Regions from separate parts of the Siminovitchia sp. FSL W7-1587 genome, predicted to be linked through region 1. Evidence: riboswitches for the same ligand, from Rfam matches in the RefSeq annotation. Region 1 holds a riboswitch; the other holds the start of a gene.
What was found. A riboswitch is a leader RNA that binds a small molecule or an ion and turns the genes downstream of it on or off. The one in region 1 is predicted to bind S-adenosylmethionine.
Positions count from the first base shown of each region.

Region 2: linked by a shared signal. The riboswitch ahead of NST31_RS12125 (MetQ/NlpA family ABC transporter substrate-binding protein) and the one ahead of NST31_RS13485 (MetQ/NlpA family ABC transporter substrate-binding protein) in region 1 are both predicted to bind S-adenosylmethionine.

Region 1 is NZ_CP150169.1:2,871,917-2,888,121, forward strand. It holds gene NST31_RS13465 (methyl-accepting chemotaxis protein) at 288-1,919, shown strand; gene cyoE (heme o synthase) at 2,107-3,018, shown strand; gene NST31_RS13475 (CoA transferase) at 3,719-4,909, opposite strand; gene NST31_RS13480 (enoyl-CoA hydratase/isomerase family protein) at 4,917-5,708, opposite strand; gene NST31_RS13485 (MetQ/NlpA family ABC transporter substrate-binding protein) at 5,741-6,553, opposite strand; SAM riboswitch class I at 6,658-6,768, opposite strand; gene NST31_RS13490 (M20 peptidase aminoacylase family protein) at 6,921-8,060, shown strand; gene NST31_RS13495 (GNAT family N-acetyltransferase) at 8,057-8,887, shown strand; gene menC (o-succinylbenzoate synthase) at 9,024-10,166, opposite strand; gene NST31_RS13505 (C45 family peptidase) at 10,246-11,310, opposite strand; gene NST31_RS13510 (acetoacetate decarboxylase family protein) at 12,035-12,769, opposite strand; gene NST31_RS13515 (sodium/proline symporter) at 12,783-14,183, opposite strand; gene NST31_RS13520 (acetoacetate decarboxylase family protein) at 14,321-15,034, opposite strand; gene NST31_RS13525 (sigma 54-interacting transcriptional regulator) at 15,165-16,205, opposite strand, start outside.
Region 2 is NZ_CP150169.1:2,564,212-2,580,416, reverse strand. It holds gene NST31_RS12145 (ArgE/DapE family deacylase) at 1-70, opposite strand, end outside; gene NST31_RS12140 (tripartite tricarboxylate transporter TctB family protein) at 133-591, opposite strand; gene NST31_RS12135 (tripartite tricarboxylate transporter permease) at 593-2,095, opposite strand; gene NST31_RS12130 (tripartite tricarboxylate transporter substrate binding protein) at 2,239-3,201, opposite strand; SAM riboswitch class I at 4,556-4,673, shown strand; gene NST31_RS12125 (MetQ/NlpA family ABC transporter substrate-binding protein) at 4,818-5,663, shown strand; gene NST31_RS12120 (methionine ABC transporter ATP-binding protein) at 5,745-6,782, shown strand; gene NST31_RS12115 (methionine ABC transporter permease) at 6,766-7,428, shown strand; gene NST31_RS12110 (MetQ/NlpA family ABC transporter substrate-binding protein) at 7,463-8,302, shown strand; gene NST31_RS12105 (acetamidase/formamidase family protein) at 8,475-9,380, shown strand; gene NST31_RS12100 (VWA domain-containing protein) at 10,306-11,703, opposite strand; gene NST31_RS12095 (hypothetical protein) at 12,323-12,874, shown strand; gene NST31_RS12090 (ABC transporter substrate-binding protein) at 12,879-13,808, shown strand; gene NST31_RS12085 (biotin transporter BioY) at 14,304-14,873, shown strand; gene NST31_RS12080 (Crp/Fnr family transcriptional regulator) at 15,068-15,760, shown strand.

The DNA.
Region 1 (16,205 bases):
ATTACCATATTTTTGTTAAATGGCGAAAGTCGGCTAGTCGTATTTTCGGTTCTTTCGTTATGAAGCTGGTGTATAGGTTGTACCGGTCAGATTGCTTTGTTAATTTTTTGTAAATATCCTTTGTTTTTATGTTAAGTTCCTGTAAATGCGCTTAAATTGTAACGATTTATGTCGATTTAATGTATAACAAATTGGAATTCCGGAGTTGATGATCTATTTGAGTTGACGAACGTGCAATGCCATTGTTCAAAATTTTATCGGATAAAAAAGTGGGCGGTGTATGAGTGATGAATTGGTTTTTCAATTTAAAAGTGGGAGTGAAGTTGACCTCGGCTTTTCTCATTATCGCACTCCTTCAAGCCGGTACAGGTATGATCGCACTATCGCAAATGAGCAAAATCAATCAAGAGGCAGAAATGATGTATCGTGAAAGCCTTATCCCCACTCAAGAACTGGGGGAAGCCCGGAACCTTGTTCAGCAATTAAGATTGGCGAGCCGGGACTTATATTTATACCCGGAAGAAGCGGACAAGAAAGTGGAAGAAATAAAAAAAATGAAAGAACAAGTTGCGGCACACATTGAGGCATACAGTTCAAGTCAATTAACAAAAGAGCAACAAGTGAAGTTGGCGCAATTCAATAATAAATGGGAATCCCATAATATTTCTTATGATCAAGCCGTTCAGTTAATACTTGAAGGCAAACAGGCCGATTACTTGTTAACCATTAATGCGGGTTTGCTCAAATTTCAAAATGAGATGTTTGATGGGTTGAATGAGTTGATGAAATCAGAGATAGCATTGGCTGAAAAAGATCAAAAAGATGCCGAATCGGCTTATGAAACGACTCTGGTCATAATGAATGGCATTATTTTTTTCATTTTTATACTCAGTATGGTGTCTGGTATGTTCATTGCCAGAATGATTTCCCGTCCGCTGCGGCAAGTAGCTCGTTTAGTTGAAAATGTGGCTGATGGCGATTTATCGGAGACAACCAAAATACAGACAAAAGATGAAGTGGGAGTTCTTGCCCAATCGATCAACAAAATGATCTTAAACTTGAGAGCCACAATCCAACATATTTTAAGTGCGGCGGAAAATTTATCCGTTTCTTCCGGGCAGGTTTCCGCAAGCACTGACGAGGCTGCAAGAGCCAGTACGAACCAGGCAAATGTTGCACAAACGATGAACGAGTTGTTGAAAGAATTATCGGACGCTATCAGCTCGGTTGCACAAAACACGGAAGAAGCTGTAAAATTGGCCCATGAGACAATAGAGATTGCTGAAGATGGAGAAAAAGTCGTTCAATCTTCTGTAGAAGGGTCCGAAAAGGTTAGTGCGCAAATATCCAGCTTGGAAGATGGATCAACAAAAATCGGAGAAATCATCAAAGTGATGGATGAAATTGCTGAACAAACGAACCTCCTTGCTCTGAATGCGGCCATTGAAGCAGCCCGGGCAGGTGAACAGGGACGGGGATTTGCAATCGTTGCAGAAGAAGTTCGTAAATTGGCAGAAAGAAGTGTTGAAGCGACAGATGAAATCTCAAGGATCGTAAAAACGATGCAAGAAGCGATTATCCGCAGTGTAAAGTCTGTTGAAGAAGGAGTCATCAAAACGAAACAATCAGGTGAGGGTTTTGAAAAAATCATTACCATGATTCATCACACGAGAGATAAAGTAACAGAAATTGCGAGTGCAAGCGAAGAGCAAGCCGCACAATCTTCAGAAGTCCTTTCTTATATAGAAACCATTTCGGCCACAACCGAAGAAACGGCTGCCAGCAGTGAAGAAACGGCATCAACGGCAAATAACTTGACCAATTTGGCGACGAAATTAAATGCTTCAGTCGCAGCGTTTACTTTACACAAAAAAGACCGTATTTCTTCTTCAATTGAAAACCCCAAAGCGGCTCCATAATGATTTTCAACAGCGGCATAACGGTCTGATCCCGAAGCAACAGCGGGTTCAGGCTTTTTTTCTGAATAAAGGGCTGTAGTTATTAACAATTAGTGAAAATTCCCCGATATGTAGGTTTTAGACGAAAATCATATTATAATGGAGGGAGAATATTACGATCTGATCATTGTTAAGGGGACGATAGAAAATGAGTCAACAGAAGACAGGTGCAGAGCATGCATCTTTTGGAAATCAGCTTCAAATCACTTCTTTTTTAGCTGATGTAATTGCTCTTTTTAAAGGGGTTGTGTTAATAGCCAATGTACTGCCTGTCTTTACGGGTTTTTGGCTCGCCGCCCACTTTACAAATACAGTCATTGATCCCAATTTATTTTTCTTGATAATCATTGGAAGCACACTAGTCATGGCCGGGGCGCTCGTCCTTAATAACTGGTATGAGGCCGATATAGACAGAGTCATGGCCAGAACCCAAGTGCGACCGACAGTGACAGGCAATATTTCATTAAAAATGGCGTTGGGGTTGGGTATCGCATTAAGCGTCCTGGGATTTCTTCTTTTGTTTTTTACAACGATGGAGGCTGTCCTTTACGCTTTTATCGGGTGGTTTACGTATGTCGTCATGTACACGATGTGGACAAAGCGAAAATATACATTTAACACGGTGATCGGAAGCATCTCAGGAGCAGTCACACCGTTGATTGGATGGGGAGCAATTGATTCTGCCATGCATATTATCCCAATCGTTTTATTTATGATTCTGTTTATTTGGCAAATGCCTCATACATTCGCGATCGCGATGAAGAGGTATGACGAATACAAAGCGGCAGGCGTTGCCATGCTCCCGGTGATCCGGGGCTTTGAAATGACAAAGCGACAAATTTTTGTGTATGTAGCCTGCTTGTTGCCTCTGCCGTTTTTTCTGGTGTCGCTCGGGACCACCTTTATTGTGATTGCGACTTTACTAAACCTCGTCTGGCTGGTACTTGCGATCCGGGGCTTTTTTGTAAAAGATGATGTGAAATGGGCTCGTGCCAACTTTGTTGTTTCTGTTAATTATATTGCGATTTTGTTTATCACGATGGTGATTGTGACGATCTAATGTTTGGAAAGCAGTTAAAGGCTGCGACATAAGCAAATACGAAGTAGCAAAAACCGAACATTTTATTTATAATTGTTCGGTTTATTTGTGTAAAAAAAATCCCTATCATCGCTACGTCAACATATTTCGCTTTCCGCAGGTCTCTTCAGCTTCCTCGGAAAGCAAAGATCGCTTTCCTGCGGGATCTTCAGCTCGAGCGATTCCCGCAGGAGTCTACCTATTTTGACTACGCTAAAAGCTTGCATATTATACATCAGGACAATTGATCCCGCATGTAAGGTGCCATATACACCACTTCAAGACATGAGTTGATACCAAAAGGTCTAAGTGTAAGAAAACGGCATCTAAAAGCCCGATTGGTTCAACTAACATTTCTTGGAAAAGGCATACCAAGAAATGAAGTTTCACTTTATCCCGCATGTAAGGTGCCGTAAGCCTCCCACTTCAAAATTTTGAGTGAATACAAAAGGTCCAAGTGTGAGAAAACGGCACCTAAAAGCCCGATTGGTTCAACTAACATTCAGTAGGAGATGGAAGAAAACTCCTACTGAATGAAGTTTCACTTTATGGTTCGTTTTTTACTCGGCTGATTTTGTTGTGGCCCAGACTCTTTTTCGTGATTTCTAGGAAACGTTTAGGCCGGATATTGATGATTAAACTCGTGCTTTGCAAAAGTATGGCATACCCCAAATTTTTTTAACTAATTCAAAACACTTTCTTGCTTTAGTCTCTTATAGTCTCCACTGGAATAACCTGTTTCCAATAAGACCTCCTCATTATGCTGTCCAAGAAGGGGAGCAGGTTTTGTCAGTTCTCCGGGTGTTTCTGAAAATTTGGCAGGAAAGCCCAATGTTTTGACCGCCCCGGCAGCCGGATGTACATATTCCAGTATCATTTCCCGTTCTAGAATATGGGGGTCACTCAAGGTCTGATTGTAAGTATAAATCGGACCGCAAGGAATTCCGTGTTGTTCTAAAAGCTCCAGCCAATACACGGAATCGCGCTTTGATAATGTTTCTTCAATATCTTTTTCAAGTTCTTTGAGATGAAGCGTGCGCAGGCTGTTTGTCAAATAACGCGGATCTTCCATCCAATTTGGCCGATCGACGACATGCAAACAAAATGTTTCCCATAACTTTTGATTGGCGGCCCCGATTAAAATGAAGCCATCCTTTGTTTTAAAGCCTTGATAGGGTGCGGCGGCACGGTGGGCTGTTCCGGTTTTTCCCGCTACTTGTCCGCTGCCAAAATAAGCTGCTGCTTCCCATACCGTCCAGGCAAGCCCCGAGTCAACAAGAGACACATCAATATACTGCCCTTTTCCGGTTTTCAACCGGTAAATGTAGGATGTCAAAATGGATTGAATGGCTGTTTGGGCGGCAGCCAAGTCGTGAATGGCAATTCCGACTTTGACTGGCTTTCCGCCTTGTTCGCCTGTCATTTCCATGAGACCGGACAATCCTTGCGCCATAATATCGAACCCGCCTTTATTTCGATAAGGACCGGTTTGGCCATATCCCGATATGGAGCAATATATGAGCGCGGGATTTAATTCTTTTAAGGTGTCGTAGTCGATCCCGAGCTTCTTCGCTACCCCCGGGCGAAAGTTTTCTACGAAAACATCTGCTTTTTTGACTAATTCATATAAAATGTCTCGGCCTTCTTCCTTTTTGACGTTCAGGCACATGCCGCGTTTATTGCGATTGACCATCATATACATATGGCTTTCATTGTTGTGAAACGGTCCCATGGCCCGCGTATCATCGCCATTTGGATATTTTTCGATTTTAATGACATCTGCTCCCATATCGCCGAGCACCATCGTGCAGTATGGTCCGGCCAATACTTGTGACAGATCAATCACTTTCATGCCTTGTAATGCTTGATTCATGTCGTTTTCACCTGTTTCTAACTCTGTTAAAGTTCGGACGGCGCTTCTCTAAAAACGCCTGAATGCCTTCCTCGTAATCTTCGGAGCTGAACGAATCGAGAATGGATTTTGCCAATTCTTCATCTTCATCGGTGGCTCCGTCTATGATCTTGTGGATCACCTGTTTTATTCCTGAATTGGCCACCAAAGATTTTTCGGAAATGTTACGAGCAAACTGGATGCATTGTTCCTCCAGTTCGTCAGAAGCATACACATAATCGATCAAACCGATGTCGCGCGCTTCTTCCGCCCCGATTAATTTTGCCGTATAAAGCAATTCTTTTGTCTTAGTTACCCCAATTAGATTCATAAGCCGCTTCGTGCTTTTTACATTATAGATAATCCCGATATTGGCGGCTGTAATGCCGAATGTTCCGTCAGCAGATGAAAAGCGGAAATCGCATGAATTGGCCAGTTCCAGTCCACCGCCAATCGCAAGCCTTTGTATAAGGGCGATCGTTGGCCGGGAAAATCGGTACAACTTTTCAATCGCTTCTAGCGCGGCTTTATTATAGGCTTTTGCTTTTTCGGCCTGGTAGCGGACATCAAGAAATTCGGTAATGTCCGCTCCGGCGGAGAAGGCTGTTTTATCAACGCCGCGGACGATTAAAACTCTAATGGCGGGGTCCTTTTCCAGTTCATCCAAAATAGAAGACAGCTTGCGAAACATCTTGAGCGTAATGGCGTTTTTTTTCTCAGGGCGATTCAAAACGAGAATGGCAATATCTTTATTTCTTTCTACGTATAAAGGATTTGTCATTTGAAACCTCCGGTTGATTAATCGTTTCACTCTTACTCCCAGCTTACGATGATAGAGCCGCGGAACTCTTCTTCGATGAATGTTTTCACCTCATCAGATTGGTAAGCTTTCACAAGCTTTTTCACTACAGCGTCATCTTTATTTTCGTCCCTTACAGCAATGACATTTGTATAGGGCGAGTCCGTTGATTCCAGAAGGATGGCGTCTTCTTTTGGGTAAAGGCCGGCGTCGATGGCAAAGTTTGTATTGATCGCTGCCGCGTCGACCTCGCTGAGCTGCTTGGGAATTTGTGCGGCATCAAGCTCGATAAATTCAAGGTTTTTCGGGTTTTCTTTTATGTCTTTCAGTGATGCTGTCTCTTTCGCATCATTAGCCAGTTGAATGTGGCCGGCTTTTTCCAAAATAAACAGCGCCCGGGAACCGTTTGTCGGATCGTTGGGTAGTCCAAACTTGGCTCCCTTTGGAAGGTCATCAATACTTTGATAGTCTTCCGAATAAACCCCCATTGGATTTAAAATCGTTTTGCCTACAGATACCAAATCGGTATCGTGGTCTTTATTAAACTGATCCAAGAAGGGCTGGTGCTGATAGCTGTTCGCATCCAGTTCACCGTCAGCCAATGTTTTGTTTGGCAGGATATAATCAGAAAAAATCTTTAACTCAATGTCCAATCCGTCTTTTTTCGCCACTTCTTTAACCTTTTCCATAATTTGCTCATGGGGGCCGGCTGTAGCGCCCACAATAAGCTTTTCTTCTTCCGTCTTTGTTCCCGTCGCATTGTTTCCACATCCGGAAACAATAACAGCCAATAGTAATCCTAGTAACAATATTCTAATGTTTTTCATTTTCTTCCCCCCAGTTTTTTGGGGAATATCAAGAAACAAAAAAGCCTCTCTTCTTAAAAAAAAGAAAGAGAGGCTTAGTCATATACTCATCATAACTGGTTCCTCTCTTATCTTTCAAAACACATTCATGTTTTGCAGGATTTAGCACCTTTCTATTTTTAATAGATGGTTGCCGAGCTTCATTGGGCCAGTCCCTCAGCTACTCTTGATAAGAGAACGCTATTTCATTTACTTGTATTTCCCTATTATTTAAGAATGTAAAGCATGGGATAGATAATGTCAAGTTCATTTTTGGAAGTGGGCGAATATGGTACATTGTCAAAAGGCAGTGGTATAATGGACACATCAATATGCGGGAGAGAATGTAATGAAGAAATACATTGAGGCTTTAAAACCAACGGTTTACTCGTTGTTTGACCATTTTCACAACCATCCGGAGGTAAGCTGGAAAGAATATAAAACGACTGAATATATCCGGGATTTTTTAGTCAAAGAAGGATTTGCCGTTCAAACATTTGATGATGGCACTTGCACCGGTCTTGTAGCTGAAGTTGGAGCAGGAGAGCGGTGCGTTGCTTTGCGTACGGATATAGATGCTTTATGGCAGGAAGTCAATGGAAAATTTCAAGCAAATCATTCATGTGGTCACGATGCCCATATGACGATGGCAATTGGAACGATGTTGTTGCTCAAAAAAGTGGGATTTCCCGAAAATGCCAAGCTGAAATTTATTTTTCAACCGGCAGAAGAAAAAGGAACAGGCGCTTTAAAAATGTTGGAGAAAAAAGTGCTCGATGATGTAGATTATTTATATGGTGTTCATTTGCGACCTATCCAGGAACTGGAAGATGGTTATGCGGCACCTGCGATCCTTCATGGCGCCGGGATGTTTTTATCAGGTGAGATCAAAGGGGACGATGTTCATGCAGCAAGGCCCCATCTAGGAGCGAATTCCATTGAAATTGGCGCATCCATCGTGCAGCAAATCCAAGGCATTCATCTTGACCCGATGGTTCCCTATTCGGCAAAAATGACCAAATTCCAGGCAGGCGGCGCAGCGAGTAATATTATCCCTGGCAACGCATCCTTCAGTTTGGATGTAAGAGCGCAGACAAATGAAGTACTTGAGCAATTGGCCACAAAAATTGAACATATCGTCGCATCACTTGAAAAGCTTCACAACGTTAACATTCAGTTGGAGACGAAAGCGCATATCGCGGCTGCGAAAGCGAATCATGATGCCATTCGTATGATGAGAAAGGCGATTGTTGCAGCACTCGGAGAGGACAGATTGGAAGAGCCCATTGTTACATCCGGAGGGGAAGATTTTCACTTTTACACATTAAAAAAGCCACAGCTTAAAGGAACCATGCTAGGGCTCGGGTGCGGGCTTGCACCTGGTCTTCATCATCCGGAAATGACGTTTAATCGTGAGGCCATGCTTTCAGGTATAGAAGTTTTAGCTTACGCGATATTGAAGACATTGGAGGGAGGATTCAAGCATTGAGTTCGGAAGTACTCATTAAAACACTACAAAGTGTGGAGGAAATGGCTCTTGTAAAAGAATTGGAAGAATTGGTATGGAAGTGGGATGCCATTCCTGTTCACCAAACGGTTACGGCCATAAGAAATGGGGGCCTCATCGTAGGTGCCTTTCATGACGAGAAACTTGTTGGTTTCAGCTACAGTTTTCCGGGATTCTTGAATGGAAAGGTTTATTTATGCTCTCATGCGCTTGGCATCCATCCTGATTATCGGGTAAAAGGGATCGGCTATCAGTTGAAAGAAAGGCAGAAGTCTGAAGCAAGAAAGTTGGGCTATGACATGCTCACATGGACTTATGATCCGCTTGAAAGCCGAAACGCCTATTTGAATTTGACCAAACTTCGCTCAGTCTGCAATACTTATATCGTCAATTCATATGGCGAGGGGAAAGACGAGCTGAACAATGGCTTGCCGACAGACCGATTCAAAGTAGAGTGGTGGATCAATAGTGATCACGTAGAAAAGCCGTCTTCTTTTAAAGTAGATAAGAGTAACGCTTTTCAGGTGCCGTATCAGGAAGGTGAGGGAGGTTTACCGCGACTGGGAAATTTGGACCTTCCTTTTTCCGCCGAACAAATAGTAGTTCCCGTGCCTGCATTTTTCCAACAAATGAAAAAAGAAGACATGGGGCTCGCCATAGATTGGCGAATGAAGACAAGATCGATCTTCCGACAGCTTTTTAATGCTGGATACACGGCTGTGTCACTCATTCGCCATGAAGATGCGCCAGTTCATCACTACCTGCTTGTGAAAAGGTCTGAGCTGCAATTGGATGAAAAAGCAAATTAGTTAAACCGATTGCGGGGGTGAGAAAGTCCTCGACAGCCTCATTCGGCTTTTGATTGTGCCCAGTTTTCTGGAACGAAGAGGAGCCCTATAAAAAAGCTTGTAGAGAAAGAAGCGATTTTCTCTGCAAGCTCTTTTTTTACGGTATTGGGTGTGCCGTTTCAGCTGTTGAAATCCGTTCTTTATGGATGGTAACCCGATCCAATTTTTCACGGTCGACAGCAAAGCCGATCCCGGGACCAGTTTGCACTTGAATAATCCCGTGGTCCATCGTTACTTCCGGCTGGATGATGTCCTCAGTCCAATAATGGGAAGATGGCGCCGTATCTCCCGGAATCGTAAAGTTCGAGAGGGATGTCAAGGCGATATTGTGTGCCCTGCCAATCCCCGTTTCAAGCATGCCGCCGCACCAGACGGGAACACCGTTGTCTTTGCAAAGGTCATGGAGCCGCACCGACTCGCCAATTCCTCCTACGCGTCCAATTTTAATATTGATAATCCGGCAACTCCCCAACTGTAGTGCTTTTCTCGCATCTTCCAGGCTGTGGATGCTTTCATCGAGGCAGACAGGGGTTTGCAATTGTTCCTGAAGGGTGGCATGGTCGATAATGTCGTCATGGGCAAGCGGCTGCTCGATCATCATGAGATTGTATTGATCAAGTTTCTTCAAATGATTAATGTCATTTAATGTATAAGCAGAGTTGGCATCCGCCATGAGTGGAATATCCGGAAACTCTTTGCGTACGGCATCTATATAATCAAGGTCGGCGCCTGGAGCAATTTTCACTTTTATTTTCCTGAAGCCTTCATCCACATATTCAGCGACTTTTTCAACGAGTTTTACAGGCGAGCTTTGTATGCCGATGCTTTTGCCCACTTCAATCTCTGTTTTTGTGCCGCCGATCAATTCGGATAAAGCGATGTTGTTTTTCTTGGCAAATGCGTCCCAGATCGCGGTCTCAATCGCCGATTTGGCAATTTGATTTCTTCTGACAAAAGTCAGCATATCATGCACTTCAAGCGGATGTTGAATCGTTTTGTGCATCACTTTCGGAATGAGAAAATCTTTTAACATATATGTGGCTGTATACGTTGTTTCCTCATTATAATACGGCTCATCACTCGTAACCGTTTCGCCCCAGCCGGATACACCTGATTCGTCGACCGCTTCTACAAGGCACACATGTTTTTCCAATGCGGTGCCAAAGCTTGTCGTAAAAGGCGCAATCAATTTCATTTTAATCGTATGAAGAACAACCTCTGTCAATATGACGGGTTTCATTGTGACTCCCCCTTTGATTATTCGTAAATAAAGCATACGCTACTATCATCGCATTTTCAATTGACCCCGCAGGGCATTTTTATCTTCTAAACCAATCTGCATGTTCATCCATATGAACAAACGGGATGTCTGTATCCACTTCGCCTGTGATTCGTTCCATGGAAATGTCTTTTCCCGCGAGCCAAGCGCCAAAATCCAAGACAGTGGGAAATTGATCACCGCCAAGCGCAAACCAGACTTTCAATTCATTTGGAAAATAAGCGGCCGTATGAATCGTCCCTGCCCAGCTTGCATATAAATCGGAAAATATGCCTTTATCCGTGTCATTAAGCAGATGAAAGGCTTCTCGCGCTTCGCTCAAATGGGCCTGGTGTTCTTCCAAGATGGCAAGCCTTCTCTTTGAGTCGACGAGATGCCCCCGGTTTTCATGTTGTAATAGTTCAAAATGATTCGTACATATGCGTGATTCCCGAACTTTTACTTCACGTGGTGTCGCTTCTGCGATGAATGTTCGGCCACTGCGATCATGCATAATGTAACTAAAAGAATGCCGGTGGGGAATTTCTTTTAAAAGAGCCACGGCCTCCTCTACATGTGCACACGTTTCCAAAACAGTCCTGTTGATCATGCTGCAAATGAATCCGTCACCAGGTTTCTTCCGATTCATGAAATTATACCCCATAACCAATCCTTTTTCGTTCATCCCATCGGAGCGGCCCGTTATTCTTTGGCTTGGCCCGGCCGTTGCATATCCATGATCGGAAGGATGGAAAAATACAAACCGCCCTTCATATGTTTTCGGGTGGTAATCGTAATTACGTATAAAATAATCATTTCCCGTCAAAATTGAGCAACCGGAGCGGGGAATTTCCAGGCGGTAACCACCAAATTCCGTCAATACTTTTTCAATCGGCCACTGAAGCGCTTCTTGAAAACCAAGAAGCTCCTCCCAAATCGCGGGAGCAAACGAAGCGATCGCCTGTTTTGCTTCCGCGGCATTTATCTGAAATCTGGGTCTGCGGACTTTCCATTGATTCTCCCGATTTATAAGTGTAAGCGAGTCCTTTAAAAGCTGGCCTTGCATTTTGCCAAAATCGTAGTGCGTTCCGCGAAACGGGATGATGTCGCTATAAATAGTTTTCAAGGTATGCAACCTTCCTTTCCATTCTATACGGTTCATTTTATGGAAAGGAGGAAAGGAAAACAAATGGGAAGTCTTTAAGATAAAGTCAATGGTAAGTGAATGATAACAAGCGTTTTTACTTTTTCGATTAAAAAACCTTATCAGCAAAGTATTTTGACAGCGGGGAAGCAATCCTCGTATCTATTCTGGGTTCGCGCTTTGAGAATATTGGGGAAGAGAGAGAAGACGAAGAAACCTCGTTAAAAGTTCGAACGGCTTCACGCTCGCAGGCATGGTTGGTTTTCTGAAAAATAGAATCAAGATGAAGATGAACGGCTTTGACCTTGCCTTATTTTTGAAAACTCTTGGCAAGCGGTCCGACAATTGATCACCACTTGAATTGGAACGATTTCCTATTACTTTACTGTTGGAGTGTGGCAATGGCACATATTCCAGAAAGTGGCGGCAATCCTAAATGAACATCGGGCGGATCATCATTTATCTCAATGACAAAAGGAGCCGGGGATAAGAAGTCTTAAATGAACCTATATGAGTTTTCATGATGTAAAGAGGCATGGTGTCCAGGAGCCCAAAGTCAAAGTTATTTCCCCCAGATGAAAAAGAAAAAAGCACACGATGCGATAGGGCACCGAATGCTATTAAAAGGGAGATTAAACATGAAACCGTTTTCTAAACTTTCATGAACCTGTTATCATTCTAAGCTTACTGTTACGAAGGATAATGTTCAAAACAAGGTTCTTTTCAACACTTTTCCCCAACCATTTTCTTCTGTGGCGTAAAAGTCTCCTTTTACAACCCCGCCGCCAAGGATATGAAGCGGTTCTAGTAAATGTAAAGGTTCAGTCACTGTTTGTGTAACACGCAGCTGCACAGGATGGAATGTCTTTTCATGCAATATGAAATCAGGTGATGTATCTCTTTCGATAATCTCTTGCATGTATATCCCGCCATCCGGTTTTGAAATCGTTCTCAGATTCAAATGTGGAGTGGTAATCGGTTCTTCTAAAGCGGGCATGGTCTCGTTCAAATTTACTGTCATTTTAATCAGTTCTTTGCCATTTTTCCTGGCTGCTCCATGAATTTCCCTATTATTCTCTACTATTTGTATATTGGCATATTTTTTCGGATAACCCCATAAATCTCTGCCTGCCGCAATTGCTGCATCATTATTTTCATATTCATATATATAATATCCACCGTATTGATTGCCATATGCTGCTGGAACAACGAAGGCGCAATCCATAAACGATACTTTGTCCGTGTTGCTGAAGTCTGTAATGGAAATAACGATTTTGTTGGTCACATATTCAAAGGGTGTATAAGATAGGATGCGTTTGATTTCGGATTCATTTGCTTCTGCAACCGCAAATACCGATAAATAATTTTTACATGAATAGGGAACAAACGGATCCGGAAATAATGGCGCATGAATCGGGACGTTATTTGTTGCTTTATTCAAGAACATCTACCTCCTAAACATCTTTTTTACTTACCAATAGCAAGACAAGTGTAGAGGCAATAGCAGCCGGAACTAATTCATATAGATAATCTACCCATGGTGTGTTAACCCAAATGATTGTCACTACTGTTCCCGTGATGATGCTCCAAACGGCCCCCTTTTTGGTAACGATATTTGTATAAAGCAGGAAAATCAATAATGGCCCAAAACTGGCGGCGAGACCGGCCCATGCATACAAGACGAGTTGAAAGACAGACTGGAGATTTAACAATGCGATTAAAGTGGAAATGATGCCAAGGCTAACCATCGTTATTCTTGAGATGAGCATGGACTGTTCATTGGTAAACGTTTTATTTGTAATCCCTTTTAACAGGTCGCTCGCGAATGCTTGTGTTGCGATCATCACTTGTGACGAAAAGGTGGATTGGATCGCGGCAAAAATGGCGGCTAGTACAACACCTGCCAGAATTGGATGCAAAGTATCTACTGAAATCTTTGGAAAAACATACTCAGGATCATCTAGGGTCGGAACAATTATTCTTCCAATTAATCCTAGTAAATTAGAGCCAGTCATAACCACTATTACCCAAAACATGGCGATAAACGCCCCTTGCGTAATGGTTTGATCATCTTTGGCAGATAAAAATCGCTGGACAATATGTGGTTGTCCAGGTTCGCCCACTCCAAAAAGGAATAGGCCCAAAAACACACCAATACCCGCTGCTCCGGTTGCTCCTCCCAACGAAGAAACTAAAATGGGGTCAATGTCATGTAAAGTTGAAAAAAACTGTACCGGTCCTCCAAATTCAAAAAAGATCATATAAAGCGGAAAGAGGATGAGGACAGCCAACATAACAAGCCCTTGGGTAAAATCTGTCAATACGACTGCCCGATACCCGCCAAAAATGGCGTAACCGATCACAAAAGCTGCAGATAAAATAAGACCGATGTTGTAATCAAAAGAAATCGTTGCATCGAGTGTTTTCCCGGCGGCGGTTAATTGGGAGGCCATCGATGCCACAAAGAAAACGATAATGACGATACTGGAAATAATTTTAATTGTTTTTTTATCACTATCCAACTTTAAACTGAAGTAATCCGGTAAACTTAATGCTCCCAATGCTTCTCCTTCTTTTCTCAGTTTGGGAGCTATTACGAACCAGTTTAAGAGATATCCAATGATGAATCCAGGCAGCATCCACATAGTGGATATGCCGGCTGCATAGGAATAACCTGCAGCCCCAATAAATATCCAACCACTCGTGTCGGTGGCACCTGCACTGATGGCAGTCGCCCATGGACCGAAATTTCGATCTCCCAAATAAAATCCTTCTTCACTTTTAGATATATATTTTTCCGACATGACGCCAATGATAAAGACGATAATCAAATAGAGAATAAAAACGGTTATCATGAATGTCCCCCTTCTCTATTTTTATATTTAGTGAGAATATAGGTTGCTAAAAACCCGAGCAGTGGGACAATAATATACAGAAACACGATTAAAAATGTATTTTCCACCTTCACTCACTCCTTTTCTATTTTTAAAGATTATTTTGTTATCTCGTCTATCACTTTTCCATACGTCAATGTAAAAGCTCCTTCTATATACATAGCGCCTAGTATTTCTTTCACCCCTAGTTGGTATAGTGGATCAGCCGCTGATTGTTCCATTATTAATTGTGCTTTGCCGTAAACTTGTTTCTTCAATACCGCATTTTGCAACTCATTTTTGATAATTTTATTGATATCCGTGCCATCATGCTCCGGATGCGGCATTCGTTTTACTTGTAGTCTGGGAGATAAGTTCGGGATGACTATTTCTTGGTCATCTCTCTCGAACACAATATCAATCACTTTTTTTCCTTTTCTTTGAACGCTTCCTTTGACCATATGTTCATTGCACTCAAATTGTACTTCCGCCAGTTTTTTCGGGTAACCCCATATTTCTCTTCCCGCACAAAGTGAATCATCAGTATTCACATATTCGAATGCCACGCATGCGCCTGAAATTCCCTTGTAAGCACATGGGATCACTACGCCTCCCTCGCTGTATACATCCAAACCTTCAATTTCATTATTTTGTAAAATAAATACTTCAAATATATCAGAAATCAGTTCAAATTCTTTTGGCAAAAATTGCTTTAACTTTTTAACATCTCCCCGGCAATATACGCTCACTTTCTGATAATCCTTATATTCATAAGGAAGCTTTGGATATAGTGGTGAATATTCGGGTAAGATGTTGTATTCATAGTTTGACATGTTACATTCCTCCTTCTGTTTTGCCAATATAAAAAGCAAGTTTTATGCCAATAAAAAAACCCTGATTTTACAGGGTTTGATCATTGTATAACTAGATTTTTACCTATATTTCAAGTATTAAATTGAGTAATTACCCATTTTTGAGTAACTTTACTTCTAAAATATACGTTCCTAATTGATACTTTTTGATTTTATTGCTTAGTGACTGTTGGGGCATATCCAAATTTCTTGCAGCTTGTGAGATATTTCCCCCCGAATGAAGCAATTCTTTTTTGATGATGTCAATTTCCGTCTCTTCCATCATTTCTTTGAAGCTTTTTTCTCCGTGCGGATAAGAGGCAAGTCTCGCATAGGCCTTGTCAATGATGCGCAGATCTTCCAAAACATTGTAGTATTCAATGTCACCGGCTTCAATATACCCGGAATCTTTCACGTTCATGAGACGTTCGACGGCATTTTTTAATTGTCTAATATTCCCGGGCCACTCATAATGGAGGAACTTCTCATAAGCCTCTTCGGTCAAGCCGAGAATGTGTTTATCGAACAATCTATTATAGTGGTCGATAAAATGATTGGCCAAAAGAGGAATGTCGATTCGTCTTGCACGTAAAGGAGGAAGTTCAACATTGATCACACTTAAACGGTAGTAGAGATCTTCACGCAACTCATTGTTTAAGAGAAGTTCTTTAGGATTAACATTGGAAGCAGCAATGATTCTAACGTTAATAGGCAGTTCTTTCGTTCCGCCGACTCTCCGTACTTTTTGTTCCTGAATGACTCTTAATAATTTGGCTTGTAATTCTATTGGAAGTGAATTCAACTCATCTAAAAATAATATTCCTCCATTAGCCAGTTCAAACAAACCTTCACGATCAGTTGCACCCGTGAAACTTCCTTCTACTGTTCCGAAAAAATACGTTTCCAGCAAATCTTTAGGAATTGCCGCACAATTTTGTGTGATTAATGGCATTTGTTTTTTGCCGGCCTTATGGAGCGCATTCACATATATTTCTTTTCCGGTGCCAGTTTCTCCATATATGAAAATAGGGGAGGGGCTGTTGGCAATGGCCGGTATTTCCGCCTTTATTTTCATAATCATTTGACTTTCTCCGATAAAATCAGAAAATAAAACATCCATATTGCCACTATCATGATTCGCATCCGTATGTTT
Region 2 (16,205 bases), 310 kb from region 1:
CAATTGCTCCGATTAAGTCCTGCTTATGTTTTTCTATATAGTCCAATACCTGCTTTTTGGTGTCTCGCAACAGCTGTTACCTCTCTTTCTATGAATGTCCAATTCTATTATAGAACAAATCCAGTCCTCATTTCAGCCAAAAATACCGGCAGGCAAAGGAACATTGAATATATAGCGGAATAAAACGAAGAAAAACACACTGACCGCCATTGCGCTCCAAGCTGAATGAAACACCCTCCTATTACCGGGCTTATCCTCTCCCATCATTAAATACCATGTAAATACCGAAAGATAAATGATGCTGGCCAATAAAAAGCCTAGTAAACCTATGAGTACGACATATGCGACCATGCCCAAACCAATAATAAACAGTTGACGTTTATGAATATGTTCGAACAGCTTTGGGCGTTCTTTTCTTACTAAAACGACTGCCAAATACATCACACTAAGAAACAGCAAAATGATACTTACTGTGCGCGGAAAAAGGTAGCTCATTTCATTTAGTCCCTTTGTTTTCCATATGGCGGCCAACGATAAAAACACCAGGACCAGAGAGAACACAAGATCATACGACATGTTTCGCCTGATCACTTCAAACACCTTCTCTCGCTTTTGATTTCAGAATACTTGACACGATTGGACCTGCTATAGAAATGATACATAAAATGATTAAAACAACCGTAACAGGCCTGGAAAAAAACAGTGTCCAGATGTTTCCAGACGCTTTTCCAAGCAAAATCGATTGGATCAACCCTCTTTCGGCAATCGGCCCCAGTATGAGGCCAAGCACAATCGGGGCTGGATGAAAACCGGCATTTTTCAAGACATAAGCTATTAAGCCAAACCCAACGAGCATGGCAACATCCAACAAACTGTTTCTGATCGTATAAGTTCCCACAACCGTCAAAAAGACAATGGAGGGAGCAAGATACCAGATAGGCAGCGTAAGCACATTTCCAATCGTTTGTGAACCGATTAGACCAAAGAACAACATGATCACGTTTGCCAAAATAAACGCGATTAAAAAGGTATAAACGAGCCCCGGATGGTCGTTCATAAGGTTTGGTCCGGGGGTAATTCCTTGCATCATAAGCGCTCCAAGCATGATAGCGGCCGGTGGCGCTCCCGGAATGCCGAGTGACAAAAGCGGAACCAGTGATCCTCCGACCTCTGCGTTATTGGAAGTTTCAGCCGCCATTACTCCGTCCATATTTCCCTTGCCAAATGATTTTTTGTCTTTGGAAAACCGAATGGCAGCATCATAAGAGAGCAGTGCTGCCACATTGCCGCCGGCTCCGGGAATAATGCCGGTAATAATGCCGATAAGCGACGAACGAATGAAAAAAACCGGTTTTTTGATGATATAGAAAAAGATTTTCTTAGAAATGCCCTTTTCTTTTTTTAGCGCCTTTTGCGGCTTGATTTTATTTTCAATCATTGAAATTACTTCCGGGACACAAAAGAACGCGATTAATATGACAACCATATCCAACCCCGATTGCAGGCCGGAAAAGCCGAACGTGTATCTGGATTCCCCACCAACTGGAGAGATTCCGACCGTTCCCAACAACAACCCGATACAACCCCCAATCAATCCCTTTAGCAAAGATCCCGAAGAAAGGGTGGCAATCATCGTTAAGCCTAGTACCGCCACCCAAAAATATTCCGAAGGGCCAAAGCTGAGCGCCCACTTTGCTAATATGGGCGTTAAAAACAAAAGAGCCATACCACCGATAATCCCGCCTATTCCCGAACTCATGGCCGCGGCGATAAGAGCATGGGCGGCTTTCCCTTTTTTCGCCAATGGAAATCCGTCAAAGGTGGTGGCGATTGCGGACGGTGTACCGGGGGTATTGATCAATATGGCTGAGATACAGCCGCCATAAATGCCGCCCACATATAAGCCGCCCATCGTCATCAGTGACATCTCCGGCTGCATCGTAAAAGTAAAAGGCAACAGAAGTGCCAAAGCCATCGTGGCGGTTAACCCGGGTAATGCCCCCACAATCATGCCCACTAATACCCCGGTGCATAAGAGCAGGATATTGAAAGGGTCCGTTAATGAGCTCATCACAGATGGAATCGAATCAATCATCTTTGCGCCTCCCGTTCTGTATCTCAGGGCTTATTCCAGGACCAATTGGGCGGTGGTCACTCAACCTTTGCCTATATGATTATTCCATTCCTGTATAGAAAGTTCCGCATTGCCTCATTTTCAATAATTGGCAGCATGTAACCCTACTGTTTTTCCAAAATATCCGCAAACTCCTTCGTTTTCTGTTCAATATATTGGACTGATTCTTCATGGCCCATTGCTTTTGGCTCAAAGCCTTCCTCATACATCTGATCTTTCACCCCCGGCTCCTCCAATATGTTCAGGAAAGCCTTTTCCAATTTGTGAATGATCTTTAGATCGGTATCCGGCGGCGCTCCTACCCCGCGATCAATCGAGGCGGTAATATCGTAACCCTCTTCGATAAATGTAGGAACTTCCGGCATCGGTTCGAATGTTTCTTCAGACCCGATGGCAAGAATTTTCATGTCTTCGGTATATTTTAATAAATCGCTGGAATTCGCCAATACAGCGTCCGTATTGCCTCCCAGAAAAGCTTGCATAGATGGGCCCGCCCCGTCAAACGGCACATATTGCAACTCAATCCCTGCCACATCTTGAAGCTGTAAAAAGGCGATATGATGGCCGGAATAGTTGCCTGATCCCGCGACCGTGATCGACCCCGGATTTTCCTTTGCTTTTTGAATAAAGTCATCCAACGAGTCAATCCCGCTGTCTTTACCGATAGTCAACGCGATTGGCGTTGTCTGGAAAATGGCTATAGGCACAATATCCTCTGTTTGATACCCTGTATCTTCATTGGCAAGCGGCTGCAGGATGATATGCGGGATGTTGATGCCTGCGAGAAAATATCCATCCGCCTTTTGATTCACCAACTCACTCCAGCCTACAGAACCACCACCGCCAGGTTTATATTGAATAACAATTTTTTGCTTTAAATATTTCTCCAGAAATGACTGCTGCCGCCGGGCCTCGATATCAGACTGTCCGCCTGGTTCAAACGGGATGCTGTACGTAATGGATTTTTCAGGAAACTGCCCTTTTCCATTTCCGCCACTTGCAGAACAAGACATTAATAACAAAGCGGCGCAAATAAATGAAACAGCAGTTACCCACTTTTTCTTCATGGGGTAAACCTCCCTTGCTCGGATACGGCAAATTCTTAATGATTATATTCAGATTGACGGAAGATGATTCGAACTTTATGGAGATGAAAAAGATCAAAGCGCCATACATGAGCTCCTCGGGAACAATCCATTATCTTCCAACCCACAACCCCATAAGGTTTTTTTCGGTTTAACCCCAAAAAGATTATTGTTTTAATGTTGTTATCTTAACTTCTTATTCTATAGATTCCCCTGGATTACCATAAACAAAGAGTCTGAGACACAACTCAATCAGCTGATGAAAAAACGAACAATAAAGTGAAACTTCATTCAGTAGGGCTCCTACTGAATGTTAGTTGAACCAATCGGGCATTTAGGTGCCGTTTTCTCCCACTTAGGGCTTTTGTATTCACTCAAGATTTTGAAGTGGGAGCCTTACGGCACCTTACATGCGGGATAAATTATCCCAGGTATAATACGCAAGCTTTTAGCGTAGTCAAAATAGGTAGACTCCTGCGGGAATAGCTCGAGCTGAAGATCCCGCAGGAAAGCGATCTTTGCTTTCCGAGGAAGCTGAAGCCGTGCCCGCGGAAAGCGAAATATGTTGACGTAGCGATGTTAGGGATTTTTTACACAAATAAACCGAACAATTCATTTATAATTGTTCGGTTTTTGCTATTTCGTATTTGCTTATGTCCCAGCCCCTACAATATACATATGTGGTTAGACATCTCGTCCTTTACGTTCAAAAAAAAACAACCTCTTGAAAAATGTCGTTAGGTTTTACACCTGATGTAAAGCTCGGTGATACTAGTACATATTTAAAAAAGCTAAAAATATTTCCGTAAATGTTTTTTGTTTAAAATTATGTATAATCTTATTAAAAGGAGATGATCATAATGATAAAGTACAGACGTTTTTTATATCTCAGCTTTATCGTTTCTATAAGCATAGTCTTAATCTCTCCTTCTCAAGGAAAATCGTATGGACTTCCTTTTAACTGGGTAATACATCATGGACCTAATAAATTAACTACTACATTCCTCCTTTTTTCTCCTAAGAATTTATCAACTACTGAATTTATCCCCTCTGCATTTTTATTAAATGTGTTTATTATCTATTTCTTAATAATTGGAGTATATAAATTTTTGACAAAGATAAATAAAAATCGTCAAACAAATTAATTTTATAAATTTGCTCTTTCATTGCGTTCCAAAAACTTCTCCTTAAAAACTAAAGAGTCCAATAATTCAAAACCCAAGAATGTTGATTTTAAAGCTTGGGTTTTACTTTTTGATTTTCAGTTTCCATGAAAAATTTGTTGACATTTTTTCTAACTAAGGATAATATCTATGTAACAATTGAATTTGAAATTCTCTTATAAAGAGCGGCGGAGGGACTGGCCCTGTGAAGCCCGGCAACCATTCTTGTTTGACGAAACAAGAACAGGTGCTAAATCCTGCAAAATACTGTTGTATTTTGAAAGATAAGAGAGGTAAACCGATTTACTTACAATGTATATCCATGCCTCTCATTTTGGGAGGCATTTTTCATTTTGAAGAAAAAACCTCCCCGTATGTGATTTTCAACATACGCCTTAAATGCAGACTAAATATATAAAGAAAAGAGGAAATGACATGCACAAATGGTTATTAACTAGTTTCGTTGTGTTGCTAGCACTTACCCTTGCCGCATGCGGTGGAGGAAAAAGCAGTGAAAAAGAAACTGTAAATAAAGAATCAACATCTGAAGGTCTTCTCAGCGACGGCAAATTGACAGTCGGCGTAACGGCCGGACCGCACGAGCAAATTGTGGAAAAAGTAAAAGAGCTTGCAGCAAAAGAAGATTTGGAAATAGAAGTAAAAGTTTTCACCGACTATGTCATGCCGAATATCGCTTTGGACGAAAAAGAGCTTGATCTCAACGTATTTCAGACGATACCTTATTTAGATCAATTTAAAAAGGACAGAAACCTGGATCTTGTAAATGTGGGCGAAACAGTAACGTTCCCGATGGGTATTTATTCTTCCAAAGTAAAAGATGTGCAAAAACTGCAAAAAGGGGCAAAGCTCGGTTTGCCTAACGATCCTACAAACGGCGGCCGCGCTCTCGTTTTATTCGAAAAAGCCGAATTGATTACACTAAAAGAAGGCTCGGGAAACACGCCAACTGTCAAAGATATCGAAGAAAACAAAAACAACTTTGAATTTGTGGAATTGGAAGCATCCCAAATTCCCCGTCAGTTGGAAGAACTGGATGCGGCGGCGATTAATACCAATTATGCGATCGAACATGGATTCAAACCTGGAAAAGATGCTATCTTTATCGAATCGAAAGATTCTCCATGGGTAAATATTGTTACGGCAAGAGCCGAGTCCAAAGACGACGAAGCGATTCAAAAGTTTTTGGATGTGTACCGCTCTGATGAAACAAAACAATTTATTGATGAAACATTTGAAGGATCTGTCATTCCTTCCTGGTAAGGAATGAAGGGGGCCACCCGTCCCCGAATATTCTTCCAGCCATTACGGGTTTGAAAATAAAGCATGAAGGAGCAAATACACATGATCGAATTGGCGGGAATTTCAAAGACATTTAAAGGCAAGCAAGGCTCTATTCACGCATTAAAGAATGTGTCACTTTCAGTGAAAAAGGGTGAAATATACGGTGTCATTGGATACAGCGGCGCAGGAAAAAGCACGCTCATCCGTTGCGTCAATTTATTGGAAAAACCGGATACGGGTTCTGTAAAAGTAAAAGGGATCGATTTAACAAAGCTGTCTACCAAAAAACTTCGCGAAGCCCGCAGTAACATCGGAATGATTTTTCAAGGCTTTAATTTGTTAAAGACGGCTACTGTTTATGAAAATATCGCCCTGCCGCTGAAACTTGCCGGATTCAGCAAAAAGGAAGTGGAAGAGCGGGTCAAGAAATATATAAAAATCGTTGGACTCGACGAAAAGCATCATGCCTACCCGGCCGAACTGTCCGGCGGGCAAAAACAACGGGTAGCCATTGCCCGTGCGTTGGCTTTCGAGCCCGAAGTCCTTTTAAGTGACGAAGCGACAAGCGCATTGGACCCTGATACAACGGAGGCCATTCTGGAATTGCTGTTAAAAATCAATAAAGAGCTCGGCATCACGATTTTGTTGATTACGCATGAAATGAACGTCATCCAACGAATTTGCGACCGTGTGGCCGTCATGGAAAAAGGGGAAGTAATCGAGGAAGGAAAAACGAAAGACCTCTTTACTTCACCGCAACATCCGACGACGAAGCGGTTTGTCAGCAATCTGTTTACACATAAAATACCAAACGACATGCTGGAAAAATTAAATGAAAGCGGCCAAGTCGTTACTCTCTCTTTCTTCGGGGAATCAAGCGGCGAACCAGCGTTGGCCACTGTTACAAAGAAGTTTGATATATATCCAAACATTCTATCAGGCAGCATTACACATTTAAAAGAAGATACCTTTGGCCAGCTTGTCGTTCATATGAAAGGTGATCCGGCCGAAATTCATAAAGCCATTCGGTATTTGGAACAAGATCAGGTTCATGTGGAAGGTGTGAAGATTAGTGACGAAAATAAACGAGTTTCTTGACAACTGGGGCGCTGATATTTGGGAAGCCATCATCCAAACCTTCCAAATGGTCGGAATCTCTTTAGGAATATCCATTTTAATTGGCTTGCCTTTGGGAATCATGCTTGTTTTGACCCGTCCGGGAAAAGCTCTCGGCAATAAATTTGTTTTTGGTGTTTTAAACGTATTGATTAATATTATCCGTTCAGTTCCATTTATTATTTTGTTGTTCTTTATTTTGCCTTTTACAAAATTCATTGTCGGAGTAACGATTGGTGTAAAAGGGGTGATCGTGCCGCTCGTTATTTATACAGCGCCCTATATCGCCCGCTTAATGGAAACCGCCCTCTTAGAGGTGGACCGCGGAGTGATTGAAGCATACGAAGCGATGGGGATGAAAACAAGGCATATCGTATGGCACGTGCTTGTAAGGGAGTCCCGCTCATCCATCATTCTTGGTTTAACCATTGCCACCATCTCCTTAATCGGAGCAACGGCCATGGCGGGACTTGTCGGCGGCGGCGGTCTTGGCGACCTTGCTTACCGCTACGGACACCTCCGTTACGAAGTCGATGTGATGTATGTAACAGTCATCTTGCTCATCATCCTTGTGCAAGGGCTACAGTCGCTTGGCAACCGCTTGGCAGCCAAATTGAAAAAAGACTAATCAACCATCAAAAAAAGAAAAGAGGAATGGCAATATGAAAAAGTGGCTCTTATCCAGTTTACTCCTCATACTGATCGCCGCCCTTACAGCTTGCGGAGGCGGCGACAAAGAAAACGCGGGAGATAAAGACGAAAAAGCGAAAGACCTGCTCAGTGACGGAAAGCTGACTGTAGGTGTCACCGCAGGTGAACATGAGGAAATCATGGAAAAAGTAAAAGAACTGGCCGCAGATAAAGACCTGGAAATTGATATAAAAACTTTTTCCGACTATCTCATTGTGAACGAAGCACTGGCACAAGGAGATCTTGATCTGAACGTATTCCAACATGAACCTTATATGAACAAACAAAAAGAAGATCGCAACTACGATATCGTCAACGTCGGAAATACGATTACGACCCCGATGGGTGTATATTCCAATAAAGTGAAAGATCTCGGCGAACTGAAAAAAGGCGCAAAGCTGGGATTGCCCAGCGACCCGACCAATGGCGGCCGCTCCCTCCTATTATTTGAAAAAGCCGGACTGATCAAACTGAAGAAAGGCGCTGGCGATACACCATCCGTCAAGGACATTGAAGAAAACAAAAAGGATTATGAATTTGTAGAATTGGAAGCCGCGCAAATTCCACACCAATTGGATGATTTGGATGCGGCGGCCATCAATTCCAACTACGCGATTGAAAGTGGACTCGTTCCAACAGAAGACGCCATCTTTATGGAAGAAAAAGATTCCCCGTGGGTGAATATTGTTGCCGCCAGAGCGGAAAGTAAAGATGACCCTGCGATTAAGCAATTTTTGGAAGTATACCAGTCAGAAGAAGTCAAACAATTTATTGATGAAACATATAAGGGTGCCGTTATTCCCGGATGGTAATTGGGAAGGTACCGAACTAACCGGAAAGGCGGATGTAGCACAAATAGGGCTGCCCCCGCCTTTTTGCCATGTTGATAGAGAATAGATCACCAAATACGACGAAAATTGACTTACCTAACTTCTATGTTACGATAGGCTTAATATGTACTTTTTATAAAAGGGTGGGAAGAGAATGCCGCAAATAGTACCAACGGGAAAGCCTATTTATTCATTTAGCAAAGAACACGAACCCGTTATAAAGGTGGACTCGGGAACCAGGTTGGTAGTTGAAGCTTACGACTGCTTTGAAAATCAAATCCAGTCCGATCATACAACGATGAACAGTATTGATTGGAACCGAATTAATCCCGCAACTGGCCCCATTTACGTAGAATCGGCCAAGCCGGGAGATGTATTGGCTGTAACGATTCACAGTATTGAAATTGGGGAAAGTGGCGTGCTTGCTACTGGACCAAATTTGGGTGTCATGGGCCATCGAATCGATGAATTTACCGTGAAAATCACTCCAATCGAAGACAACTATGCCATTTTTAATGAAAAAGTGAAAATCCCGCTTAATAAAATGATTGGTGTGATAGGTGTTGCTCCTGAGGACGATGCCGTGCCTTGCGGCACACCGGGAAGCCATGGCGGAAACCTGGATACACTTCTCATTGCAGAGGGAGCGACCATCTATTTCCCTATTTTTCACGAAGGGGCTTTGTTTGGCCTGGGAGATATGCATGCAGCAATGGGAGACGGAGAAATTGGTGTATCCGGTATCGAAGTTCCGGGAAAAGCGGATATAACCTTACAAGTATTCAAAGGAAAAAGCTTGAAGCACCCCGTGGTTAAAAATTCAGATGGTCTGAGTCAATTAGTATCAGCCAAGACATTGGACGAAGCCGCCAAAACGGCCGTGGAAGAAATGGTCGATCTGCTCCTTCCCCATACAGACCTTGAACTGAGCGAAATGACGATGCTATTAAGCGCGATTGGACATACTCAAATCTCGCAGATTGTTGACCCTTTGTTAACGGCTAGGTTCTTTGTACCCCAATGGTTTTTAGATACGTATAACATAAAGATATTTGGTTAAAAATCCCGTATAGAAAAACAAAGGAGTTGTCCATTAAGTCGATTTTTTCGGCCATTGGGCGCTTCTTTTTTTATTTAAAAACGTTGTGAAGGACCTCGCCTGTATCCTTTTTAAACAGTGGCGATTGGACATGTGTGTGGCAGCATACCAAGAAATTAGACGAGACACTGATTGTTCCTGAAGCAAAGTAGATGTTCATCATTACATTTTGCTAAAATCGGTAACCTGTTTTGTTTTTTTTGGCAGAGTTAAAGGTTTTAACCGGACTTTATCCGGACGTCGTTAAGCGTATAGAAAAAGATGAGGCCTCATAGTTTTTTGGTTAATTTGTTAATAGCAAATTGAAAAGCAAAAAAAGGAATGCGAGTATTGGTGCTGAATGGATCATTGATGAAAAAAGCATAACCAAATGTGATAGCTGTAACGATAAATAAAAGAACGTGCCATAATTGGTTTTTTTGAAGGTGGTTGATATTTAGCAAAGTTAAATATCGAGTTTACAAACCATAAATATGAATTTGCAATGAGGAGTTCAGAAAATATATTGGAAAATAATGGGAATTCCTATAACTCCTGTACATCTGAACGAGTCTCCCGTTGTACTTTCCTTCAACATCTTCCACTGGTTGAATGATATTTCCGACATCTGTCCGAAAGCTTGTAATGATCATATGGCGACCTTGCCGTTCGGGTATTTAGTCAGAAACGGATTTTTTCCCCAGTGAATGCACGGCAGACACTTTCAAACCACTTCTTTCCAAACAGGAAGTGGCCATGGCGAAAACATGATCCACTTCCTTGCATGTAAGTTGGACGATGCGACATTATGAAAAAGTTGAAAACCCTACAGTGGGAAACCTCTTTTTTTCTATTTCTCCCCGATTCATGATGTCCAAACGAGAGCTGGAGGCTGTTCAACTTTTTTCTATAGATCAAGGTCCTTTGTTACATGATCCATTTTCTCTTTTATGCTGTCCGCGGTATCAAAAATTTCACGATGCTTTTCTTGTCTGACGGAGTCTGCATATTCCTTAACGGTTTTCGTCCGTTCATCTATTGCATCTGAAATAGCTAGTTTGGTATCCAGATCCATTATGTCTTCATCCGATAGTTCGTTTAAAGCTGTTTTCATTCGATCATGCTCCCTGTTCAGTGAAGTGAGGTAATCTCCCTGTAATCCCCTGAGCTCACTAGCCATTCTGACAGACGAAACGTTAGTACTATGGGAATTTTGGCTAAACCAGTATCGCCACCCTGTTTTTCCCATGCTTTCCTTCCAGCTTTTCGTAACCTCTTCATCCAATTCCTGTTTGTTATTAACCGATGTATACTTTCCGCCTCCGGCATTGGCCACCTCTTTCAACTGGCGATCAGCTTCGTCGTCCACATCAAATCCGATAATATTCATTTGCAGGTCTGTTAGTGAATGCTTGGCAGCCTTTGCTGCTTGAACAGGATCCCCATCACATGTTTCAATACCATCACTAACAACATAAATAAATGTTTTTGCCTGCTCACCGCTCGTTTCTTTGAGCTCCTTTTCCGCTTTCTGTATGGCTGACGCAAGCGGCGTCCAACCGCTCGCATCAAATTGATCTAACGCAGCGGAGAATGCTTTTTGATCGTATGCTTTCAAAGGATAAACGGTTTCGATACTTTCACATGACATCTTTTTATCCTGATCTGATCCTGTCCCTTTATGACCGAAGACAGATAAGGAGATGTTCACATTCTCCGGCAAGCTTTCTGAAAATTGTTCGATGCTTGACTTTGCCAATGCCATTTTTATACCACCTGGAACTTCCGCCTTCATGCTTCCACTGGCATCTATCAAAACAGCTATATTCACTTCATCCGGCTGTTCGTTTAATTCTTCTTCACTGACATCCTGAACGAGTCTTCCGTCGGGTAGTTTTAGTTCGTGATACTTTACTTCCATATCTCTCACTGGCTGAATGACATTTCCGACATCCGTACGGAGACTTGTAATAATTGATGTTGCCCACTGCTTGGCATCCCAATCCTTCGTATCTTTGTTTTTTATTTCTTCCAGGTATTCAGCTACAGCTTCTTCTTCTGCTTTTTCATACTCTTCTTGATCAGCAAACTCTTTTTTTCCGATATATTTTTCGAACAAGTGTCCAGCCGGTTCTTTCTCGATTTCTTCTCCAATCAGGCTGTACGTTTCTTTTTCTTCTGTAGTCTTTTGTGTTTTTGATGTACCAGTATTTTCTTTAGGTTGGCCACTTTTTGTTTCGTCCTGCTGACAGCCAAGCAAGGCCACGCAGACAAGTAGCAAAATCAGCCAAGGCTTCTTCAACATTTTTCACTTCCTAATTTGATATTAGTGCTATAAGTTTAGTATAGTTTTTTTTGAAAAAATTAAAAACGTCCTTTTTGCCTAACACTAAAATACTATTAGAAGCCAGGTTAAATTCTTTTCACAAATAGCTTTATTTGGGCGGGTGTTGGCAGAAAAAGAATGGCGTTTTCTAAAAACAACATGACCTCCCTCACCTATTCGTCAAGTTTGTTTGCCCGTCATTGGCGCATAATCTATGTTATGCGAAACTTAAGTGTTTTTGTCCTTGACGCCGTCCAGGCCATTACCCTTAAGCAGTCGCTCAAAAAATGATATTGAATCTGTCTCTACCCGGAAACCTGTCAAACCATCATACGAAACGTGATATACTGGCTAAATAAGTCAAATTCTTGCAGAAGTGTAGCCACTTATTTTAAGCTTGATAGGAAATCTGGCCAGTTGGAACTGGTAGTGCCGATGATGCCCTACTGTTCGTTGACCCATACTATTTGCCCTTCTGAATACAGGGGTAATTGATGAACCTTGAGCGTTGCCCGCTTTTCCCCGGCCGTCTTTTTTTGGTCCGCCATCCGGACGTCAGAAGGCGGCCACTTCCACTGAAAAAGAAACAAAGGAGGGAATGAACTTGAAAGAAAAGAAAGACTTGCGATATCTTTGTTATCCTTATATGCGTGAATCTGCTTCCACCGTGGATTTCGAAATCAGAACAGATTCATTGACAACACGGATTGGACAAGCGGCTTCGCTTACAAAAGAGATACCGGTTGTTCACGAAGATTTAATGTATTTGCTTCCGATGGTTTACCATTTAAATGGTTCTGTCCGTGGAAAAATGGCCATTACCGAAGAGGATGTAAACCGTCTAAGCAAGATGTACGACTTTTATGTGGCAGAAGTAAAAGATCGAATTGACCGTTTTGTCCTTCCACAAGGCACAACAGCGGCTTGTGTGCTTCATGTTTGCCGCAGTGAAGCGAAGAAATCTGTCCGTGCCCTACATAAAGTCAGTTTGGAAAAAGAAGTGCCAAAACGGCTCTTTGACTACACTCATCTTTTGGCCAATGTCTTATTTGTAATGGCAGTTTATGTGAATAAAATAAATGGCGTTGAAGAGATTCCTTTTATAAGCAAATCTTACCCTGTAAAACGGATGAAGAAATCGGAGGAATAATGTGATGAAACAGGCAAAATTACTTGGCTGGCTATCTGCTATTATTCTCGCTTTTTTTCTGAGTGCATGCCAGAATGCCGATAACAAAGGAAATAAATCAGCGGAAGCCGACCAACCCTACACCGTGACAGATGATACAGGAAAAGAAGTGACGTTTGAAAAAGCTCCGAAAACAGTTGTTTCTTTAGAACCAAGCAACACCGAGATCTTATTCGCGCTCGATTCCGGAGATAAAGTCATCGGCGCGACTGATCTTGACCATTATCCGGAGGAGGCAAAAGAAATTGAACGTGTTTCAGACTCTGTCCATATAAACACGGAAAAAATAATTGACTTAGATCCGGGTGTTGTATTTGCCTCTACAACAGCTGACGAAGGTGCGTTAAAGACGCTGGAAGATGCAGAAATTCCCGTTTTTGTAATCCAATCGGCCTCTTCTTTTGAAGATGTATTTGGTGATATAGAACAAATTTCCGAAGTAATGAATGTGAAAGAAAAAGGAGAAACATTGATCAAAGATATACAATCCCAAATAGCGGAGGTAGAAAAGAAAGTCAAAACAATTGAAAATCCGAAAACAGTCTATGTAGAAATGATTCCCGCTCCCGAAATGTATACAGTTGGAAAAAATACACTTCAGGATATGATTTTACAAAAAGCAGGTGTGAAAAATACATTTGGCGACCAAGTAGGCTTAATAAATGTGACGGCTGAAGAAGTGGCCAAGCAAAACCCGGAAATAATCGTGACAACGGGGCTGCATGAAAATCCGGTCACAGAAATCCAAGAGCGCAAAGGTTGGGAAAACATCAACGCCATTCAAAACGACGAAGTATATCTAGTGGATAATGACCTAATGGGCAGTTCAGGACCAAGAATCGGTGAAGCTGTTGAGTTGGTTGCAAAAACCGCTTATCCCGAGCTTTTTCAATAATGTATAACAGCTGGTGTAAAATGTCAGTGTGTCGCGACTTTTTATCCCGCATGTAAGGTGCCGTAAAACTCCCACTTCAAGACCTTGAGTGAATACATAAGGTCCAGGTGTGAGAAAACGGCACCTAAATGCCCGATCGGTTCAACTAACATTCAGTAGGTGCCCTACTGAATGAAGTTTCACTGTATCCCGCATATAAGGTGAAGGTGCCGTAAGACCAAGACCTGAGTTGATACAAAAGGTCTAAGTGGAAGAAAACGGCACCTAAATGTCCGGTTCGTTCAACTAACATTTAGTCAGAGGAGATGGAAGAAAACGCCTACTGAATGAAGTTTCCCTTTATCATCGGCCTTTCTTGATCTCGTTTTCAGGCATCGGATATGAGTGTTTTTCGTTACAGTGCTTATTTCAACAAATGATTGACAAAACCCTCTCCAACCATTAAATTAAATGAAACCTTATTTTTATATCTGGTTAACAATTGGAGGGAAAAGGATGACACCGGAACGGCAAAAGCTAAGAGGAATGATGATTGCGTCACTGTTTGCGGCCATAATCGGCATCTTTGCACAAATTACCATACCGCTTCCGTTAGTGCCTATTACAGGGCAAACGCTTGCCATCGGACTTGCCGCCACCATTCTTGGTGCAAGATATGGTACATTATCAGTTTTGCTCTATATTTTAATGGGAGCTGTCGGAATCCCTGTGTTTAGCCAGTTTTCGGGCGGCTTTTCCGTACTGGTCGGGCCAACAGGCGGCTTTATCGTCGGGTTTATTCCGACAGCCTTTTTCATAGGCTGGTACCTGGAAAAAACAGCCTTCAAATTTACCCAAGCAATGATTGCCAATACAATCGGGATGTTTATTACACTGTTATTTGGAACTGCTTGGCTCAAAATAGCTGCCAACTTGAGCTGGCCAGCGGCATTCGCCAGTGCTTTTGCACCGTTTATTGTGGTCGGCCTTTTGAAAGCGGCACTCGCTTCCTGGATCGGGGTTATCGTACGTAAAAGACTAACAATTGCCAACATATTGTTCGCGCCAAAAGAAAAATCCGCTTAAATGAGGATGCCAGCCGCTTTACACAATTCTTCCTTATTTGGGCGCTACCGCGAACAAGTTCCCGAAGCACAACGGCTATTTTCTAAAAATAAAATAAAGTCATAATCAAAGTGAAACTCCGCTTCGCGCCGTGGTATACTATAGAGTAAAGACGAATACGTCTTGAAAAAATAACATGTCAGGTGGGGATACCCATGAATTTGACAGAACGGGAGCCCGTTAATCTACACGATCTGCTATTAATCCGGCACAAAGAAAAAGCATGGAAAAAAGGGGCGTATCTTTTTCAGGAAGGTGACAAAGCAAACGAAATTTATTATATTAAATCCGGCAAAGTACGAATCGGAAAAATAACGCCTGACGGCCGGGAAATTACCTTCAGAATTGTAAATGCCGAAGACTTTATTAGTGAAGTGCGGCTGTTTTGCACACTTTCAACATACACCGTTCATGCCAAAGCAATCGAAGACTGTGAATGCGCCATCATCCATAAAGATGATCTGGAAGAGAATTTGTTAATCAATCCCGGACTTTCCGCCGAATTCATGAAAATGATGGGCATTCACCATCAAAAAACCCATTCTAAATTCCGCGACCTTATATTGCATGGAAAAAAGGGCGCTCTCTATTCAACACTCATTCGTATGACAAACAGCTATGGCATAAAAACAGACAAAGGAATAATCATTGACTTATCTTTGACAAACCAAGAGCTTGCCAACTTTTGCGGCATGAGCCGCGAGGTCGTCAACCGTCTTCTTGGAGCTTTAAAAAAAGACGGAGTCATTTCTATCGCTGATGGAAACATCATCATCCACGACCTCCAATTCTTAAAAGATGAAATCCATTGCGAAAACTGCCCTGTCGACATTTGCAGAATAGATTAAGAGTGTACTCTGTAAACAATAATCTTGTAATCTATGATTGTGAGGATCAACCCAATGCACCCCAAATTTTTTTATAGTTTTGCGGCAGGCTATGTAGTGAGTATGTTGACCATATATCTGATATCCGGATACTTTTCATTGTCTTTTACCATCGGATCATTTATAGGTATTGCCCTATTCGGATTAGGATTACATTTGCTTAAAACAAGAAAAAGCTAAGTTCCTAAGGCGTTTCGCGATTTTTGGTTTTTTTCATTCCCATACGGGCGCCAATCCAATCAGCCCCCTGCATGGCGATGGCGGTTTTCGCAATTTGTTCCGCCAACAGAATCGATATCGTTTTTCACTTCTCCAAGATTTCTTCTACAGTCATTGGGGGACATGGGAAAAAGCCTTTATGAAGCAAATACGAAATAGCAAAAACCGAACAATTCATTTATAATTG